DNA from 3 places in the Mesorhizobium sp. WSM2561 genome. Region 2 is predicted to be linked to each of the others. Evidence: predicted binding sites of a transcription regulator. Region 2 holds the regulator's gene; each other region holds the start of a gene.
What was found. The regulator LexA, encoded in region 2, represses DNA repair genes until DNA is damaged. The targets are predictions, from matches to a motif close to TGTTCNNNNTGTGTTCNG.
Positions count from the first base shown of each region.

Region 1: the regulator LexA is predicted to act here: its motif matches at 3,030-3,047, upstream of M727_RS0116905 (metallopeptidase family protein).
Region 3: the regulator LexA is predicted to act here: its motif matches at 5,191-5,208, upstream of M727_RS0112275 (helicase-related protein).

Region 1 covers NZ_AZUX01000018.1:63,985-70,297, reverse strand. The annotation lists gene M727_RS0116920 (DUF4173 domain-containing protein) at 1-453, opposite strand, end outside; gene M727_RS0116915 (CoA ester lyase) at 1,012-1,896, shown strand; gene M727_RS0116910 (DUF1737 domain-containing protein) at 1,922-2,128, shown strand; gene M727_RS0116905 (metallopeptidase family protein) at 2,475-2,897, opposite strand; gene M727_RS43070 (hypothetical protein) at 3,071-4,153, shown strand; gene M727_RS0116895 (DUF6504 family protein) at 4,095-5,564, shown strand; gene M727_RS0116890 (error-prone DNA polymerase) at 5,561-6,313, shown strand, end outside.
Region 2 covers NZ_AZUX01000003.1:196,617-202,929, reverse strand. The annotation lists gene M727_RS0105880 (ComEC/Rec2 family competence protein) at 1-914, shown strand, start outside; gene lexA (transcriptional repressor LexA) at 908-1,660, opposite strand; gene glp (gephyrin-like molybdotransferase Glp) at 1,765-2,970, opposite strand; gene moaC (cyclic pyranopterin monophosphate synthase MoaC) at 2,970-3,467, opposite strand; gene trpC (indole-3-glycerol phosphate synthase TrpC) at 3,534-4,385, opposite strand; gene trpD (anthranilate phosphoribosyltransferase) at 4,390-5,400, opposite strand; gene M727_RS0105850 (SurA N-terminal domain-containing protein) at 5,397-6,313, opposite strand, start outside.
Region 3 covers NZ_AZUX01000013.1:151,200-157,512, reverse strand. The annotation lists gene phaR (polyhydroxyalkanoate synthesis repressor PhaR) at 1-331, opposite strand, end outside; gene M727_RS0112295 (acetyl-CoA C-acetyltransferase) at 644-1,822, shown strand; gene phbB (acetoacetyl-CoA reductase) at 1,944-2,669, shown strand; gene M727_RS36305 (NAD(P)/FAD-dependent oxidoreductase) at 2,778-3,977, opposite strand; gene M727_RS0112280 (TetR family transcriptional regulator) at 3,936-4,694, shown strand; gene M727_RS0112275 (helicase-related protein) at 5,384-6,313, shown strand, end outside.

The DNA of each region.
Region 1 (6,313 bases), on a different contig from region 2:
GACGGCGATCGCCGCGAAGCCGATGCGCCGCCGGCCAAGCCGCCGCGCCGCCTTGCGCCGGCGGACGAAATCGTGGACGAACCGAACCGGCGCTGCGAGCAGGAACAGCGCGACCTGGCCGGCAATGCGGGCAAACCCGCGCCGCAGCCGCCCGACCAGCGAAAGCGCAAAGACGGCCATCGCCACCAGCCCAATCGCGACAGACAGCGCACTGACATTTTCGATAAGCGGCAGCAGCCCGGCAAGCAGGGCAGTGGGTTTGAACCAGGCCCGGCCGGCGCTGCGCGCCGACGGCTGGAGCGCCGCGGCCGCGGCGGCCAGCGTCATGCCGAACAGGAAAAGCGTGATGCCGACCGGCTGCCCATAGAAGAAGAAATCGGCCAGCGCGGCAAGCAGGACGGCAACGCCGAAGCGCGCGCAAGTGCCCGGCGCGGCGGTAGGCAATGATGTCATGATCGGGCTTTCTCAGCGGCTTTGATCCGGCCGGGGGCGGAGATTTGCGGATGAAGGGGAGGAGGGCCGCCGAACGCGGTCGCGGTGGATCGACGAGCCAGCAACCGTCATTGCGGAGGGGCAGGGACCAACGGGGCTTTTCTCGCTCTTGCATGCCGCCTCTATCGCCGGCCGAAATGCAGGCAGCGAGGCCGGTCCGAGGAGATTTTCCGCAATCTCGTGCAGTTTTTGTGCAGGGCAATCGCTTCAGGTTTGAATCCGCCCCGTCACCCCTTCCGGGCGCTTGCGCTGCCCCTCACCTGCCTGCCGGCATCCTCTCCCGTATAGTGACGGGGAGAGGGGTGCTCTCATCGCCGGTTTCGCCAATCACCAGCGTTGCAAGAATGGCGCCGAGCGGCCAGCTCCCTTCTCCCCGTCACTATACGGAGAGTGCCCGGCAGGGCGATGAGGGGCGGCGCCAACTTCGACGATTGGCTTGCATCCAATGCAAGCTATGACTGCCCGAAGCGATTGCCTTGTGTGCTTGCTTCGATCGCCTCCAGGCGGCATAGATCAGGCATGACCGAAACCTGCCGCCCGCGCCGCTCGGTGCTCTACGTCCCGGCCTCGAACGACAAGGCGCTGGCCAAGATCTCGTCGCTGGCCTGCGATGCCGTCATCATCGATCTCGAAGATGCCGTCGCCCCGGCCGACAAGGTTTTTGCGCGCGAAAAACTGGCTGATATTTTCGCTCACCGCGCAAACCTGCGCTGCGAGATGGTCGTGCGCATCAACCCGCTCTCCAGCGAATGGGGCGCCAAGGACTTGCTGGCGGCGGCAAGCTGCGAGCCCGACGCCATCCTGCTGCCCAAGGTCGACACGCCGCGCGACGTCCTGGAAGCCGGCGACGTCCTCGACGACAATTTTTCACCCGACGCGGTGAAGCTGTGGGCGATGATCGAAACGCCCAAGGCGCTGCTCAACATCGGCCCGATTGCCGAGCTTGGCCGCGACCCGGCCTCGCGGCTGGTCTGTTTCGTTGCCGGAACGAACGACCTGGTCAAGGACACCGGCATTCTCGCCACGCCCGACCGGCGCTATCTCGCACCATGGCTGATGCAGATGGTGCTCGCCGCGCGCGCCGGCGGCCTCGACCTGCTCGACGGTGTCTTCAACGATTTTCGCGATCTGAAGGGACTTGCCCATGAATGCACGGAAGCAGCCGCCATGGGGTTTGACGGCAAGTCGCTGATCCACCCGGCCCAGATCGATTCCGCAAACCGCGCCTTTGCGCCATCTGCCGAAGCGGTGGCCGAGGCGCGTGCGGTCAAGGAGGCCTTCGCGCTTGCCGAAAATGCCCGCAGGCAAGTCATCGCGCTGAACGGAAAAATGCTCGAACGGCTGCATCTGGCGCAGGCCGAGAAACTGCTGGCGAAGGCGGCCGCCAGCGCCAGCGGGACATGATTGCAACGCACCACAGGAATGAAAAATGAAACTCTACCGCTTTCTGTCCGGGCCGGACGATTCCAGCTTCTGCCACAAGGTGACGGCGGCGCTGAACAAGGGCTGGCACCTGTTCGGCTCGCCGACCTATTCCTACGACCAGCAGACCAAGACCATGCGCTGCGGCCAGGCCGTGGTGAAGGATGTCGAGGGCCAGGAATACGGCCCTGGCACCAAGCTCAGCGATTGGTAGGGCGCTGACACGCTTGTCCCTCGTCATCCTAGGGCGTAGCAGTCGCGAAGCGACGTCGCGGAGACCCTAGGATCCATGCCGTTATTTTTGCCGAAGAGCACGGCGGATCAGGATTAATGCGACAAGAAGGATTCATCGGGATGGCCGCCCGATTGCCTGTTAACGCGGAACCGGATGATGAGTTGTTCAGTTCTGCACCGCCGGAGCACTGCACCACCGTAACGGCATGGATCCCAGGGTCTCCGCGACGTCGCTTCGCGACTGCTCCGCCTAGGATGACGAAGCGTGAGGCCCTTACTCCGCCGCCTCTTCGATCCGGCCGGCATCACCTGAATATCAGCACAGCCTATTCGGCTGCCTCTTCGATCCGCTCCATATCATCGTCCGACAGGCCGAAATGATGGCCGATCTCGTGGATCAGCACATGGGTGACGATATCGCCCAGCGTCTCTTCGTTCTCGGCCCAGTAGTCGAGGATGGCGCGGCGGTAGAGCGTGACGCGGTTCGGCCCCTCGCCGGTCTGCGGATTCCAGCGCTCGGCGATGCCGCGCCCCTCGAACAGGCCGAGCAGGTCGAAAGGCGTTTCCAGCGACAGGTCGTCCATGATCTCGTCGGTCGGGAATTCGGCGATCTGGATGACGATCTCGCCGGTCAGCTTGCGAAACTCCTCCGGCAGATGGGCGTAAGCTTCTAGCGCCAGGAACTCCATTTCCTCCATCGACGGCGAAAGCTCGTCGTGCCAGGTACGGGTCTTGTAGATGCGGGCCATGCTTTGTCCTTCTGATCCCGGCATATAGGCTTTCGCGCCGGACTCGGCAATTGGCCGGGTTGCCACCTTTCGCTGACAGGAATAAATTCCCCATGACTCCGCTTGACTCTTCGGCCGCCCTCTGGAATCTATTGGAACATAACAGGAACAATTGTGAGTGGAAGCTGACCGTCATGGCGACAAGCGCCGTGGCGCGGGAGACTGTTTTTGCCCTGCGCCGCCAGATCGCGAAGATCGAGGGAACGCTGCCCGAGCGCCTGCAGGCGCCGGCTGGCGCTCCCGTTGATGCGCCCCGGAATCCAACAGCTGATGTCACGCCCGGGGATCCAACAGCTGATGTCACGCCCAAAAATATCACGCTAAAAAATCTGACAATCGTCCGCCGCGGCCTCGCCGTGGCGCCGCCCGATGCGTTTCTGCGCACCGGCGCCGAAGGTCTCGACACCGCGCTCGGCGGCGGCCTGCCGAAGGCGGCGCTGAGCGAGATCCATGGCGCCGCGACCCGCGATGCCGGAGCCGTCGCCGGCTTCGCCCTGTCGCTCGTCAGCCTGATCCTCAAACAGGAGCCGCGACTGCCGGTCCTGTGGATCGGCACCGCGGAAATCTTCCGCGAGGCCGGCTTCCCCTATGCCAGGGGGCTTCATCGCCTTTTCGGCATCGAGCCGGAGCAATTGCTGTTTTCCGAGGCGCCAAGGCTCGTCGACGCGCTGTGGACCGCCGAGGAGGCCGCCCGGATGACGGCGCTCGCCGCCGTCATTCTCGAAATCCGCGGCAGTCCGCAGCGGCTGGACCTCACCGCGACGCGGCGGCTGCACGCCCGGGCACAGAGCGCCGGCCGGCCGGTGTTTCTGCTGCGCCAGGCCGGCGAACCCGAGCCGACGGCGGCACCCGTCCGCTTTGTCCTGTCGGCGGCGCCGTCGGCACCGCGCCAGACGATCGCCGGGCCGCTCGCCGGCTCGATCGGCCGCCCCGCCTTCACCGTCAGCATCGGCAAGAGCCGTACCGCCTTGCCAGGACAATTCACACTGGAGTGGAACCCCGATGAACGCAGTTTCGAGGAAAGAAGGGCCGGGGAAAGACGGCAAGAACCGGCAGCGAATCCTGTCCCTGTGGTTTCCGCATCTCGCCGCGGAAAGGATCCTGCGCCAGCGTCTGGGGCAGTCCTGGCGTTCGCGGCCGTCGGATCACCTGCCGCTGGTGATCAGCCATCGCCAGGCGAACGGGCGGCGCATCGCCGCCCTCGACGAGCGGGCTGAGGCGCTTCATCTGAAGCGCGGCATGGGCATAGCCGACGCGCGCGCCATGCATCCGTCGATCGACGTCGTGGAAGCCGATCCCGAGGCCGACCGCCGCCTGCTCGAAAGCCTCGCCGACTGGTGCGACCGCTACACCCCGCTGGTGGCGATCGACGCAGCCGATGGCCTGTTCCTCGACGTCACCGGCTGCACCCATCTTTTCGGCGGCGAACGGGCGATGCTGGACGACATCCTGTCGCGCTTTTTCCATCAGGGTTTCGATGTCCGCGCCGGCCTTGCCGCCACACCAGGTGCAGCCTGGGCGGCAGCGCGGTTTTCTGGTGACCGCATCGTCCCCGGTGGCGAGGAGGAAGCGCTTCTCGCGCCCTTGCCGCTGGCGGCGCTGCGCATCGAGCCTGACATCCGCGCCAGCCTGGAAAGCGTCGGCCTGCGCACGGCGGGCGCCGTCATGGCAGCACCGCGCGCGCCGCTCGCCCGCCGCTTCGGCAGATCGCTGCTTTTGCGTCTCGACCAGGCGCTCGGCCGCCTCGACGAGGCGGTGTCGCCGCGCCTGCCGGTGGCGCCGCTTTCGGTCGAACGCCATCTCGCAGAACCCATCATGCTGACCGACGAGATAGAGCGGCTGGTGAAAATGCTGGCGACGACTTTGAAGGCGGACCTCGAGCGCCGCGGCGAGGGCGCAAGAAGGCTGGCGCTGCTGCTTTTCCGCGTCGACGGCGCCGTCAGCCGCATCGCCGTCGGCACCTCGCGGCCGTTGCGCGAGCCGTTGCTGATCCAGAAATTGTTTCACGAAAGACTTGCCGCGCTCGAACAGGACATCGATGCCGGCTATGGCTTCGATCTCGTGCGCCTCTCGGTGCTGTCGGCCGCCGCCTTCGACATGCAGCAGGCGGATCTGACCGGCGAGACGCGCGATGACGGCGCCGACATCGCCCTTTTCGCCGACCGCATCCGCGCCCGGCTCGGCGAAAGCGCGGTTTTGAAACCGGTTGCCGTCGAGAGTCATCTGCCCGAGCGCGCCGTCGCCACGCATCCCTATGCGGAGGCGCCGCAAAGGGTCTCTGCGCCAAAGCAGCCGGACAAGATACAAGACACCAGGCCTGGCTTGCGGCCGGAACGGCCGATCCGGCTGTTCCGCTCGCCCGAGCCGATCGAGGTGCCGGCCACCGAAATGCCTGAGGGACCGCCGATGAACTTCCGCTGGCGGCGCGCGCTGTACCGGGTGGCGCGCGCCGAAGGGCCGGAACGCATCGCCCCGGAATGGTGGCGGGAGGCAGCGGGGCAGGAAGCGACCCGGGATTATTTCCGCATCGAGGATAGCGACGGCCGCCGTTACTGGCTTTATCGCCAGGGTCTCTACGGCGCCTCGCAGGCGGCGCCGCGCTGGTTCATGCATGGGGTCTTCGCATGAACGCGCTGGCGGTCGTCCCCTATGCCGAATTCGGCATCCAGTCGAATTTCTCGTTCCTGCGCGGCGCTTCGAAACCGGAGGAGCTGGTGGTCGCGGCAAAGTTTTTGGGCTTTTCGTCGATCGGGCTTGCCGACCGCAACACGGTGGCTGGCGTCGTGCGCGCCTGGCAGCAGGCCAAGGTGGAAGGTCTTTCCTATCATCCCGGCTGCCGCCTGGTTTTTTGCGATGGCACGCCCGACGTTCTCGCCTATCCGCAGGACCGCAAGGGCTGGGGCCATCTGTGCCGCCTGCTGACGCAGGCCAATATGCGCGACGACAGCGAAAAGGGCGCACCGCTGCTCTATCGCGACGATCTTTTCGAATGGGGCGATCGCATGTCGCTGGCGATCCTGCCGGATCTGTCGACGCCGGCCGAGGATCTCAGGCTGATAAGCCGCCTGAAAGATCGTTTCGGCAAGACCCTGCGGCTTGCCGTTTCGCCGGATTATCACGGCAACGACCGCTACCGTATCGAGCAGGCGGCTGCCATGGCCGAGGCATCAGGCATTCCGCTGATGGCGACCAACGACGTTCTTTACCATACGTCCGAACGGCGCCGGTTGCAGGACGTGCTGACAGCGATCCGCCTCAACCTGCCTGTTGCCGAAGCCGGGCTGGAACTGGCGGCCAATGCCGAACGCCATTTGAAGCCGCCAATGGAGATGGCGCGGCTGTTCCGGCGGCATCCGCAGGCACTGGCGCAAACGCAG
Region 2 (6,313 bases):
GCGTCTCGCCGCTCAGCCTGTTCGCCAATCTGGCCGTCATGCCGATCGTCACGATCGTCATGTTCCTGGCCGTCCTCAGCGCCTTGGCAATGCCTTTCGGCCTCGACGGCCCTTTCCTCTACATGATGGGCAAGGGCCTGACGGCGATGATTGCAATTTCGGGATGGATCTCGGAGCGTTCGCCGGTCGATGCAGTCGGCCTGATTTCGTTGCAATCGGTTCTGCTGGTGACGGTCGCCTTGGTCATCGCCACGATGGCGACGACGTGGCTGCGGCTTGCGGCACTTCCCTTTGCGCTCGCCGGCCTGCTGACGATTTCCGAGACGCGCACCCCCGACGTGCTGATCTCGGAGGATGCGCATCTGGTGGCGCTGCCGATCGGCGGCGGCGAACTTGCCGTCAACCGGGTGCGTTCGAACGAATTCACCACCGACAACTGGAAACATGCGCTGGTTTCAACAACGATCGTCGAGCCGGAGACATTCGAAAAAGGAGATGTGCGGTTCGACATCGCCGATCCGGCCGACCTGCCGCCGGGAGCGCCTTTCACCTGCACTGCCGGCCTGTGCCTGGCCCGGCATCCGTCCGGCGCGCTCATCGCGCTCGCCGACAACCGTAAAACCGCGCGGCCGGCCTGTGCCTTTGCGGATTTGATCGTCATCGACGATGCCACAGCCTATTACAAACCCTGCCGCAACCCGCTGGTTCTCGTCGTCACCAAACGGCAGCTCGCTCGCATGGGCAGTGCCGCCGTCTTCTTCGATCCGCTATCGGCGACGACGCGCGCAGAAATCCGTTTTGCCGTCAGACAGCCATATAGGCCTTGGCATGAGCAGCGGCGGTTTTCGCGCGAGGCGAGGGGCCTGCCGCCGTACCTCAGGGCCGAGAAACCCAAGAAGCCTGCCGTTCAGTAACGCCGGATCAGTCCGACGAGCTTGCCCTGCACCTTGACCCGGTCCGGCCCGAAGATGCGCGTCTCGTAGGCCGGATTGGCGGCTTCCAGTGCGATCGAGGCACCTTTGCGGCGGAATCGTTTCAGCGTCGCTTCCTCCTCGTCGACCAGAGCGACAATGATCTCGCCAGGCTGGGCGGTGTCGGCGTTGCGGATGATGACCGTGTCGCCGTCGAAGATGCCGGCCTCGATCATCGAATCGCCCTTGACCTCCAGCGCGTAGTGCGTGCCGCCGGTGATCATGTCCGGTGGCACCGAGATCGAATGCGTCTGGTGCTGGATGGCGTCGATCGGCACACCGGCAGCGATGCGGCCCATCACCGGTATGGAGACGGTGGCAACGACGTCGTCGTCATTGCCGGCCGCACGCATGCGCGAAGGCGCCGGCTTGATCTGGCGTCCGAGGCCGCCCTGTCCAAGCCCGCCCTGGCCAAGGCTGCCTTGAATGACGCTCGGCGAGAATTTGCGCGCCGCATTGAGGCCCGGCGCGATCGAATCGGGCAGGCGCAGCACCTCCAGCGCGCGGGCGCGGTTGGGCAGGCGGCGAATGAAACCGCGTTCCTCCAGCGCCGTGATCAGCCGGTGGATCCCCGATTTGGAGGCGAGGTCGAGCGCTTCCTTCATCTCGTCGAACGAGGGCGGAATGCCGCTTTCCTTCAGCCGCTCGTGGATGAACATCAGCAGTTCATGTTGTTTGCGTGTCAGCATCGCGACCCCCAACAGAATCAGAAAAACAAACCCAGAACAAACACTATCTGTTCCAGTTGTGTTCCGCAACCATTTAAAGTTTAATGAATGTGTTGACGTTTTGTTCAGCGTAGCATCAGCACGCTGCAGGCGGCGCCCGCTGCGGTTGCGGGAGCGAATGGCTCGCGCACGACCAGTCCGTTGGCGTCGGCCAGCATTCTGAGCATCGAGGAATCCTGGATACTGAACGGCGTTGCCTCAAGCGTGCCGGCTTCTTCCTTCACCACCGCGCGTACATAGTCCTGCCGGAGATCGTTGGCCGGCATGGCGGCGCCGAGCCGCGCCTGACGCATGTCCTGGCGGAAGGCGCGGCCGCCGAGCCGCGCCAGCAGCGGCTTCAGAAAGAGCTGCGTGCAGACCAGGCTGGCCACCGGATTGCCGGGCAGGCCGATGCAGCGGATGGCGCCCAGCCGCCCGAACATCAGTGGCTTGCCGGGCCGCATGGCGATTTTCCAGAAATCGAGCGCCATGCCTTCGCCGGTTAGCACGTCATGGACGAGGTCGTGGTCGCCGACCGAGGCGCCGCCCAGCGTGACGATGACGTCCGCGCCTGCGTCGACCGCTTTTCTCACCAGCGCGGCGATCGCCTCCTTGCGGTCGGGGGCGATGCCGAGATCGAGTGCGCTGGCGCCGACCGAGCGGGCCGCGGCGGCGACGCCATAGGCATTGGAGGAGATGATCTGGTCGGGGCCGAGGTCGCTGCCCGGCGGCAGCAATTCGTCGCCGGTGGCGATGATGGCGACCAGCGGCCGTTTCACCACGCGGACCTGCTGGTGGTTGGCCGACGCCGCCAGCGACAATGCCGCCGGATCAAGCAGGCGGCCTTTCTCCAGCAGCGCGTCGCCCTGCGAGAAATCGAGCCCGAGGCGGCGGATGTTGCGGCCTTCAACCGTCGGCGCGGTCACTTCGACGATGCCGCCGCCGAGGTCGCGGACATTCTCCTGGATGACGATGGTGTCGGCGCCCGCGGGAAGCGGCGCGCCGGTGAAGACGCGCACGGCCTGCGCCGGGCCGACTGTTCCGGCAAAGCCTCGTCCGGCCGGCGCCATGCCGATCACCGAAAGTCTCGCGGGCACGGACGCGACATCGTCGGCCCGCACGGCATAGCCGTCCATGGCTGACGCGTTGAATGGCGGCTGGGTGCGGAGCGCGATGAGCGGCCCCGCCAGCACGCGGTCGGCGGCGTCCATCAGGGCGACGCTTTCAGCCTGCAAGGGCGCAGCATCCGCAAGCAGGCGCTCGAGCGCCTCGGCGACCGCAAGCAGCGCCATTATCGGCCTGCCCCCTGGGCGTCCGCCTTGTAGTCGCCGGATTTGCCGCCGGTCTTTTCCACCAGCCTGATGCCGGAGATCGCCATGCCGCGATCGACCGCCTTGGCCATATCATAGATGGTCAGGCAGGCGACCGAGACGGCGGTCAGCGCTTCCATCTCGACGCCGGTCTTGCCGGTGACGCGGGCCAGCGCCGTGACCTTCAGGCCGGGCAGCTTCGCGTCCGGTTCGATGTCTACCGATATCTTGGTCAACAGCAGCGGATGGCAGAGCGGGATCAGCTCATGCGTCCTCTTGGCCGCCATGATGCCGGCGATGCGCGCCGTGCCCAGCACGTCGCCTTTCCTGGCATCGCCGTCGAGAATCATTTTCAGCGTTTCGGGCCGCATCGAGACAAGACCTTCGGCGATTGCCGTGCGGGTCGTCTCCGCCTTGTCGCCGACATCGACCATATTGGCTTCGCCTTCCGCGCCAAGATGGGTGAGGGCGGCGGACATCGTCAGGTCACCCTGGAGCGACGTGCGTCCGTTTGGACGCCCAAAGCACGCTCTAGGGCTTTGTATCTATGCATCATGCTCTCCGAACATCGATTCCGATTTTCGGGCAGATGCATTGGCGGGCGCCTTGCCCGTCAAAAGCAGATGCGTCGCAGTGGCCACGTCATGTTGCCGCATCAGGCTCTCGCCGACGAGGAAAGTGCCAATGTCGCTCCGTTCCAGCCTGCGGCAGTCCTGGTGCGAGAAAATACCGCTCTCGCTGACCAGCAGCCGGTCGGCCGGCACCATCGCCGCGAGCCGCTCCGACGTCTCGATGCTGGTTTCGAATGTCCGGAGATTGCGGTTGTTGATGCCGATCAGCCGCGACGACAGTTTCAGCGCGCGTTCCGTCTCGGCCTCGTCATGCACCTCGACCAGCGCGTCCATGCCGAGCTCGAAAGCCGTCGTTTCGAGTTCCCTGGCCACGGCGTCATCGACGCTCGCCATGATGATCAGGATGGCGTCCGCGCCCCACGCACGGGCCTCGAACACCTGATAGGGCTCGAACAGAAAATCCTTGCGCAAAGCCGGCAATGTCACGGCGCTGCGCGCATCGGTGAGGAATTCAGGCGCCCCCTGGAAAGACGGCGCATCGGTCAGCACCGACAGGCAGGCAGCCCCACCTTTGGCATAGGCCTGGGCCAGCGCCGGCGGATCGAAATCGGCGCGGATCAGGCCCTTGGACGGGCTCGCCTTCTTGATCTCGGCGATCAGCGCGAAACTGCCGGATTTGCGTTTGGCTTCAAGGGCCGAGAGAAAGCCGCGCGGTGCATCGGTAGCCCTCGCCCGTGCCTTGATTTCGGCAAGCGGCACCCGCGCCTTCGCCGCCGCGATCTCGTCGCGCTTGTAGGCTTCGATCTTGCGCAGGATATCAGACACGGCGCTATCCGTTTGAAATCTCGACCAGCCGGTCAAGCACCTTTAGCGCCCGGCCGCTGTCGATGGCTTGCGCCGCCGTCGCCATGCCATCGGCAAGCGTCGTCGCCTTTCCCGCCACCACCAGTCCGGCGCCGGCGTTCATCAGCACCGTATCGCGAAAGGCGCCGGCAGCGCCGCCCAGCATGTCGCGCAGCGCCTGGGCGTTGTAGGCGGCATCGCCGCCGCGCAACTCGTCCTTGGTATGCCGCTTCAGCCCGACCGCTTCCGGGGTCAGCGTAAAGCTGCGGATCTCGCCGCCGACCAGTTCGGCGACCTGGGTTTCGCCGGTGGTGGTGATCTCGTCATAGCCGTCGCCATGGGCGACCCAGGCGTGGTCGGCGCCCAGTGCCTTCAACGTCTCGGCCACCGGCATGATCCATTCCGGCAAGAAGACGCCAACCATCTGCCTGACGACACCAGCCGGATTGGAGAGCGGGCCAAGCAGGTTGAAGATTGTGCGGGTGCCGAGCTCGGCGCGGATCGGGCCGACATGCTTCATCGCCGGATGATGCGCCGGTGCGAACATGAAGCCGACGCCTGCGTCGTGGATGCAGCGGCCGATCGTTTCCGGCGGGATGTCGAGCTTGACGCCAAGCGCGGTCAGCACGTCGGCGGCGCCGGTCTGCGAGGACAGTCCGCGATTGCCGTGCTTGGCCACCGGCACGCCGCAGGCGGCGATGACGAACGCGGATGCGGTCGAGATGTTGACGCTGTGCGAATTGTCGCCGCCGGTGCCGACGATGTCGATGGCGCCAGCCGGCGCGTCGACGCGCAGCATCTTGGCGCGCATGGTGGCGACGGCGCCGGAAATCTCGCTCACCGTCTCGCCGCGCACGCGCAGCGCCATCAGGAAGCCGCCGATCTGGCCGGGCGTAGCGTCGCCCGACATGATGATGTCGAAGGCATCGCGCGCTTCCTCGAAGGAAAGGGAGCTGCCAGCGGCGACCTTGGCGATATGGGTCTTGAGCGCGCTCATCTGGTCAGGGCTTGGGCAACGGCGGTTTGGTCGATGCGAACGTCATATTGCGTCTGCAGCTGCGCCACCAACTGGTCGAGCAGGTCGTCGGACATGCCGGCGGTGAACGATTTCTGCTCGTCGTCCGGCACCGAGCTGGCGTCGGCTCCGGCAGGCTCGAACACTTCGGCAATCCTGAACAGGATCTGTCCGTCGCCGGTGGGCGAGGGGATCAATCCGGTCCCGCCTTCGCCTTCGCCGAACATCGCAGCCGCCCCTTCCTTGCCGAAATCGGCGTCGTCCGCCCCGCGCTTGACGCCGCGCTTGGTCTGCTTCTCAAGCTTGAGCTCGCTCGCGATCACGTCGAGCGTAGTGCCGGCCTCGAGACGCTTTTCGAGCTCCTGCGCTTTTGCGGTGAGCCGCTTGGTCGTTTCCGCCGCCGTCCAGTCGGCCACCACCTTCTGGCGGACTTCATCCAGCGTGCGGTCGCGGGCCGGCGTGACCGAATCCACCTCGTAGAACACGAAGCCGTTGTTGGCAGTGGTGAGGTCGGGATTCTCGGTGCCGGGTTCGGCATCGAACACCGCCTTGATCAGCTCCGGCGATTCCGGCAGATCCTTGACGATGGCGCCGTCCGGCCTCAGGCCGGTGCGATCGATCGCGTCGACGGTGACGACCTTCAGCTTCAGTTTTTCGGCCGCTTGCTCGAGCGTGCTGCCCGAAGCGCGGCTGTCTTCGTAACTGTCATGCACGTCGAGCAGAATGCGGCTTGCCTCGCCCAGCGCCAGGTCCTTGCGGATGTCGGCGGCCACTTCGGCCAGCGGCTTCACCACTTCGGGCTTGATCTCGGTGACGCGCAGCAGCACCGGACCGAAGGCGCCCTGAACGACCGGGCTGACTTCGTTGACGTTGAGCGCAAACGCCGCATCCGCCA
Region 3 (6,313 bases), on a different contig from region 2:
GTTCCTGCTCCTTTGAGAAGGCGATCATCGACTGTTCGAGGAAGCTCGGCACGATCATCTGCATCTGGTCGCCGTAAAAAGCGATCAACTGGCGCAGGAACGGAATCGGCAGCATGTTCTGCCCTTCCTTGTTCTCCAGTTCAAAGATGATCTGGGTCAGCACCGGATGGGTGATGTCGTCGCCGGTCTTGGCGTCCTGGACGGTGAACTCCACGCCCTTCTTGACCATTTCGGCAAGGTCCTCGAGCGTCACATAGGTGCTGGTGCCGGTGTTGTAGAGGCGGCGATTGGCATATTTCTTGATGATAATCGGTTCGTCTTTCGCGGCCATCAGCATCCTCCCGGGACACCGGCGCACTTGAGGTAAGCTGCCGGTAACGATTGCGCCTTTTCAAGGATATGCGCAAAAGCGTCACAATTCCAAGCGGTTTGTGCAGTGCGGCATCAAATAATGCTGCACGGCGGGCTAAAAATGCTGCGCAGCAATGGGCCGGCTGTATCCACCACGATGCGCAACCTGCTTGCGGCGCATGGCCGGTATGCCCATTTCCGGTTTGACTTGGATCATTGAAAGGGCAAGAAAAGCCCTGACGATACAAACTGCGATACCAAAACCTCGATACCTCGAAGTGTGGAGAAGAACATGTCCGCTGCCATCGTTGTCGCCAGTGTGGCGCGCACGCCCGTCGGTTCCTTCAACGGCGCCTTCGCCGCCACGCCGGCGCATGAGCTTGGTGCCGTCGTCATCAAGGAGTTGCTGTCCCGTACCGGTGTCGAGCCGGCGGAAGTCGACGAGGTCATCCTCGGCCAGGTGCTGACCGCGGCTCAGGGCCAGAACCCCGCCCGCCAGGCATCTATCGAAGCCGGCCTGCCGAAGGAAACCACCGCCTGGGGCCTCAACCAGGTTTGCGGCTCAGGTCTGCGCGCTATTGCTCTCGGTATGCAGCAGATCGCGACAGGCGATGCCAAGGTGATCGTCGCCGGCGGGCAGGAATCGATGTCGCTGGCCCCGCACGCTCAACACCTGCGTGCCGGCGTCAAGATGGGCGACTACAAGATGATCGACATCATGATCAAGGATGGGCTGTGGGATGCCTTCAATGGCTACCACATGGGCAACACGGCCGAAAACGTCGCTCGCCAGTTCCAGATTACCCGCGAGGACCAGGACCAGCTCGCATTGGCCTCCCAGAACAAGGCAGAGGCCGCGCAGAAGGCCGGCAAATTCAAGGACGAGATCGTGGCCTTCACCGTCAAGGGCAAGAAGGGCGACACCATTGTCGACCAGGACGAATATATCCGCCACGGCGCCACGATCGAGGCGATGACCAAGCTGAGACCGGCCTTCGACAAGGACGGCACGGTGACCGCCGCCAATGCCTCCGGCATCAATGACGGCGCCGCCGCCGTGCTGCTGATGACCGAAGCGGAAGCCGCAAAGCGCGGCATCACGCCGCTGGCGCGCATCGTGTCCTGGGCGACCGCGGGTGTCGATCCGCAGATCATGGGCACCGGGCCCATTCCCGCCTCGCGCAAGGCGCTGGCCAAGGCCGGCTGGTCGGTCGGCGACCTCGACCTGGTCGAGGCCAACGAAGCCTTCGCCGCCCAGGCCTGCGCCGTCAACAAGGACATGGGCTGGGATCCGTCGATCGTCAATGTCAATGGCGGCGCCATCGCCATCGGCCATCCGATCGGCGCCTCCGGCGCCCGCATCTTCAACACGCTGGTTTACGAGATGCGCCGCAGAAGTGCCAGGAAAGGTCTCGCCACGCTGTGCATCGGCGGCGGCATGGGGGTCGCCATGTGCGTGGAAGCGCTGTGAAGTCATCTGCAAAGCGCCGTGAAGACGGCGCGAGCAAGCCGTGAAACAGTCGGCGGCGAACAAGCTCCGCCGTTAGAGCGTTCCCGTTCGCCCCCGCCGATCGAGATAAAGGGAGGATATTATGACAAAGGTAGCACTCGTCACCGGTGGGTCGCGCGGTATTGGCGCCGCGATTTCGATCGGCCTGAAAAACGCCGGCTATCATGTCGCCGCGAACTACGCCGGCAATGACGAAGCGGCGCAGAAATTCAACGCGATGACCGGCATTCCGGTCTACAAATGGTCGGTCGCCGACTACGATGCCTGCGCCGCCGGCATCAAGCAGGTCGAGGCCGATCTCGGCCCGGTTTCCGTTCTGGTCAACAATGCCGGCATCACCCGCGACGCCATGTTCCACAAGATGACGCGCGAACAATGGAAAGAGGTCGTCGACACCAATCTTTCCGGCGCATTCAACATGACGCACCCGCTGTGGGTCGGCATGCGCGACCGCAAGTTCGGCCGCGTCATCACCATCTCCTCGATCAATGGCCAGAAGGGCCAGACCGGCCAGGTCAATTATTCGGCGTCGAAGGCCGGCGATATCGGCTTCACCAAGGCGCTCGCCCAAGAAGGGGCGCGGGTCGGCATCACCGTCAATGTCATCTGCCCCGGCTACATCGCCACCGAAATGGTCAAGGCGATGGACGAGAAGGTGCTCAATGAGCGCGTCATCCCGCAGATCCCGGTCGGCCGCCTCGGCGAGCCGGAAGAGATCGCACGCTGCGTCGTCTTCCTGGCTTCCGACGATGCCGGTTTCATCACCGGCTCGACCATATCAGCCAATGGCGGCCAGTATATCACCTGAGGCGTCATGTCACCTGAGGCGTCGGCCTGTTGCCGGTGACTGTTGCACGGGTCGATCTAACCGCCCACACGGCCGAGTTCGAGGCCGGGATCCGGATTACTCCGGCTGTCAGGCGACACGCTTCAGCCCTGGTTCGGCTGCCGGCTTGGTCTGGGCGACTGGACCCGGCTGGCGCGAAGGTGCCGGCAGGCGGGCAAGCGACGCCCGGCTGAGGCCCGACAGTTTCAAGGCGATGCGACGCTTCAGAAATGGAGTGAGATTCAGCGCCGAAAGCACGAGATTGCGGACGAACCGCTTCACCGAATTGCGGGAAAGCGCCATCTCCGTCATCATGCCCGCCAGTTCAAGCACCTCCTGGGCCGCCGGGCGGCGCAGCGTTTCGTAGAGGTCGAGCGCGGTTTCCGGGCGCACGCCGTTCACCACGTCGCCAAGCAACTGGCCAAGCACGACCGCGTCGATGATGCCGGTGTTCATGCCTTGCCCTCCCGCCGGGCTGTGCACGTGCGCGGCATCGCCGATAAGGAACAGCCGGTCCTTGCGGTACGAGCGGACCAGGCGGTGATGCACGCGAAAACGCGAGCTCCACGCCAGGTCGAGCACCCGGGTTCTTTTCTTGGTCGGACCACGGCTGTCGAGCAGCGCCTGGATGTCGGTGACCGCGGGGTTTTCCGGTGCGTCATCCATTGTCGCGACGACCCGGTACGAACCGTCCGGGAGCGGCGCCACCACCACCAGCCCGGCCGGTGCAAAGAACAGCGACACTTCCGTCGGCCCAACCGGCCAGTCGAGACGAACATCGGCGAGTACGAACGAAGCGTCATAGGCCGCGCCGTCGAACTCGATGCCGGTCGACCTGCGCACCAGGCTGTGCATGCCGTCGGCACCAACGACGTAGCGTGCCGATATCAGTTTCTCGCGGCCGTTCTCGATCACCGTCACGTGTGCGCCGTCAGCGTCCTGAACGACTGCCTTGGCCTCGACCGAGCGATGAATCACGCCGCCCAGGGCTGCGATCCGTTCGGCGAACACCTGCTCGGTCAGGTTTTGAGGCAGCATCATCAGATAGGGATGCCTCGAAGGAAGCTTGCTGAAATCGAGCTTGAGCAGCCCCCGGTTGCGGTCGCGGATGGTGAAATTCTGCAGCTTCAGGGCAAGTTCGCTCAGCCGCTGCGCGACGCCGAGAGGCTCCAGCGTTTCCAACGTCTGCGCGTGGATGACGCCAGCCCGCGAGGTCTGGAGGCCCTGCGCCAGTCTATCGATCAGGACATGATCGACACCGGCCTGGTGCAGCACGATGGACAGCGCCATGCCGGTCGGACCGGCGCCAACGATCAGGACTTCGGTGGTTTCGGGCAACATTTCTCTCTCCATTTATCAACGATCGTTGACTTTATAGTCGAAGCCATTGCATTTGTCAACGGCTGTTGGCATAAGCATTTCATGACCGAGAATCAGCCGAAAAAACCCGGCAAGTCGGACCGCACGCGCGCCAAAATCCTGGAGGCCGCGAAGCTCCTGTTCGCCGAGCACGGCTATGAGGGCGCCTCGATCCGTGACGTCGCGGCGCATGCCTCGATCGATCCGGCCATGGTGATCCGCTATTTCCGCAGCAAGGACGAGCTGTTCGCCAGGGCGGCGGTCGTCGACCTGCAATTGCCGGCACTGCGGGTGATCGACCGAAACGCCATCGGCGAAACGCTGATCAGGCGTTTTCTTGAAGTCTGGGAGGGCCCGGCCAGCGGCCCTGGCATGGCAATTCTGCTGCGTTCGGCGACGTCGAACGAATTCGCCGCGGAAAAATTGCGCGACGTATTTGGCAACCAGGTGAGGCCGGTGATTGCGGCGGTCGCTGACCCCGCCGATGCGGGTCGACGGGCCGGGCTCGTTTCGAGCCAGTTGCTGGGTCTGGCGATGTGCCGATACCTGCTGCGGCTTCCGCCCGTCGTCGCCCTGTCGCACGACGAAATTATCCAGGACGTCGGCCCTACTTTGCAGCGCTATGCCGTGGGAGAAGATGCGCCTTGAATAAGCCGGGCTGGCAGTCTGGTCCTCGTGCAGCGACTGCGCCGACCGATGGACGTGACGCCGATTTGTGCCGAAGCGGCACGCAAAAATTAGCGGCGGCCGTGCAGCCTGTGCAAAACCCTGTTCACGGCGTGTGGATACTCGGTGGAAAACCTGTTCACGACACAACATATTGGGGTGAACAAACCGGGAAACATGCGCCAGCGCCGATTCGTAGCCGTTTCGTTCCGGCTTTGAGCGCACCGTTAACGACAAAGGCTGAAAACATCCCCAAATCGTTAAGGCGCGTTAGGAAAGAATTAATAATTTCAGAATGTTGGATGACGCCCGCCGACCTGCGTCGATCGTTCAGCCGCAAAGGTTAACGGCGACGTCAGCCCTGCATGAAACGGGCCAGTTCGGCGATTCAGCATGTGGTGAGACTCGTCGGCGAAAAATCCAGATGTAGCCGTGAACAAAACCTGAATCTGCGCGAGTCAGCGATTCGTAGCCGATTCGTTCCAGACTCGTTCCAACTGTTAAATCGAAACGGCGAAACGGATTGTCGACGCCGACGGAAGGCTTCGAGGTGCCATCGGAATATTCTGCTTTCGCTTCGCGCCCGAAATCCCTATGTGTCGGCTGTCACCCGCGCCACCACGGGGCGCGCTCCCGACAACGCGAGGCAGAGAGCCTTAATTTCCAGGTCGATGAACATCCAGCCGAAACACACTGAGCCACTGATCCTGTCAGGCCGCGACGTGACCGCTGTGCTCGGGCCGACCAACACCGGCAAGACCCATCTCGCCATCGAGCGCATGGTGGCGCATGAAAGCGGCATTATCGGCCTGCCGCTCAGGCTGCTCGCCCGCGAGGTCTATTCACGCGTCTGCGAGAAGGTCGGCGCTCACAAGGTGGCGCTCATCACCGGTGAGGAGAAGATCCAGCCCGACGGCGCCAGATATTCGGTCTGCACCGTGGAAGCCATGCCGCGCGAGACCGACGCCGCCTTCGTCGCCGTCGACGAGGTCCAGCTGGCCGGCGATCTCGAGCGCGGCCACATCTTCACCGACCGCATCCTGCATCTGCGCGGCCGCCAGGAGACGCTGCTGCTCGGCGCAGCGACCATGCACGGCATCCTCCAGCGTCTGCTGAAGGGGGTGTCGGTGGTGACGCGGCCGCGGCTGTCGCATCTCGCCTATGCCGGCTCGAAGAAGCTGACCCGCCTGCCGCGACGTACGGCGATCGTCGCCTTCTCCGCCGACGAGGTCTATGCCATCGCCGAACTGATCCGCCGCCAGCAGGGCGGTGCGGCAGTCGTGCTTGGCGCGCTATCGCCGCGCACCCGCAACGCGCAGGTGGAGCTGTTCCAGTCGGGTGATGTCGATTATCTGATTGCCACCGATGCGATCGGCATGGGCCTCAACCTCGATCTCGATCATGTCGCCTTCGCCCAGAACCGCAAGTTCGACGGCTACCAGTATCGCAACCTGACGGCGGCCGAGCTCGGCCAGATCGCCGGCCGCGCCGGCCGGCACTTGCGCGACGGAACTTTTGGCGTCACCGGCCAGGTCGATCCACTGGACGAGGAACTGGTCAAGAAGATCGAAGCGCATGATTTCGACCCCGTGAAGGTGCTG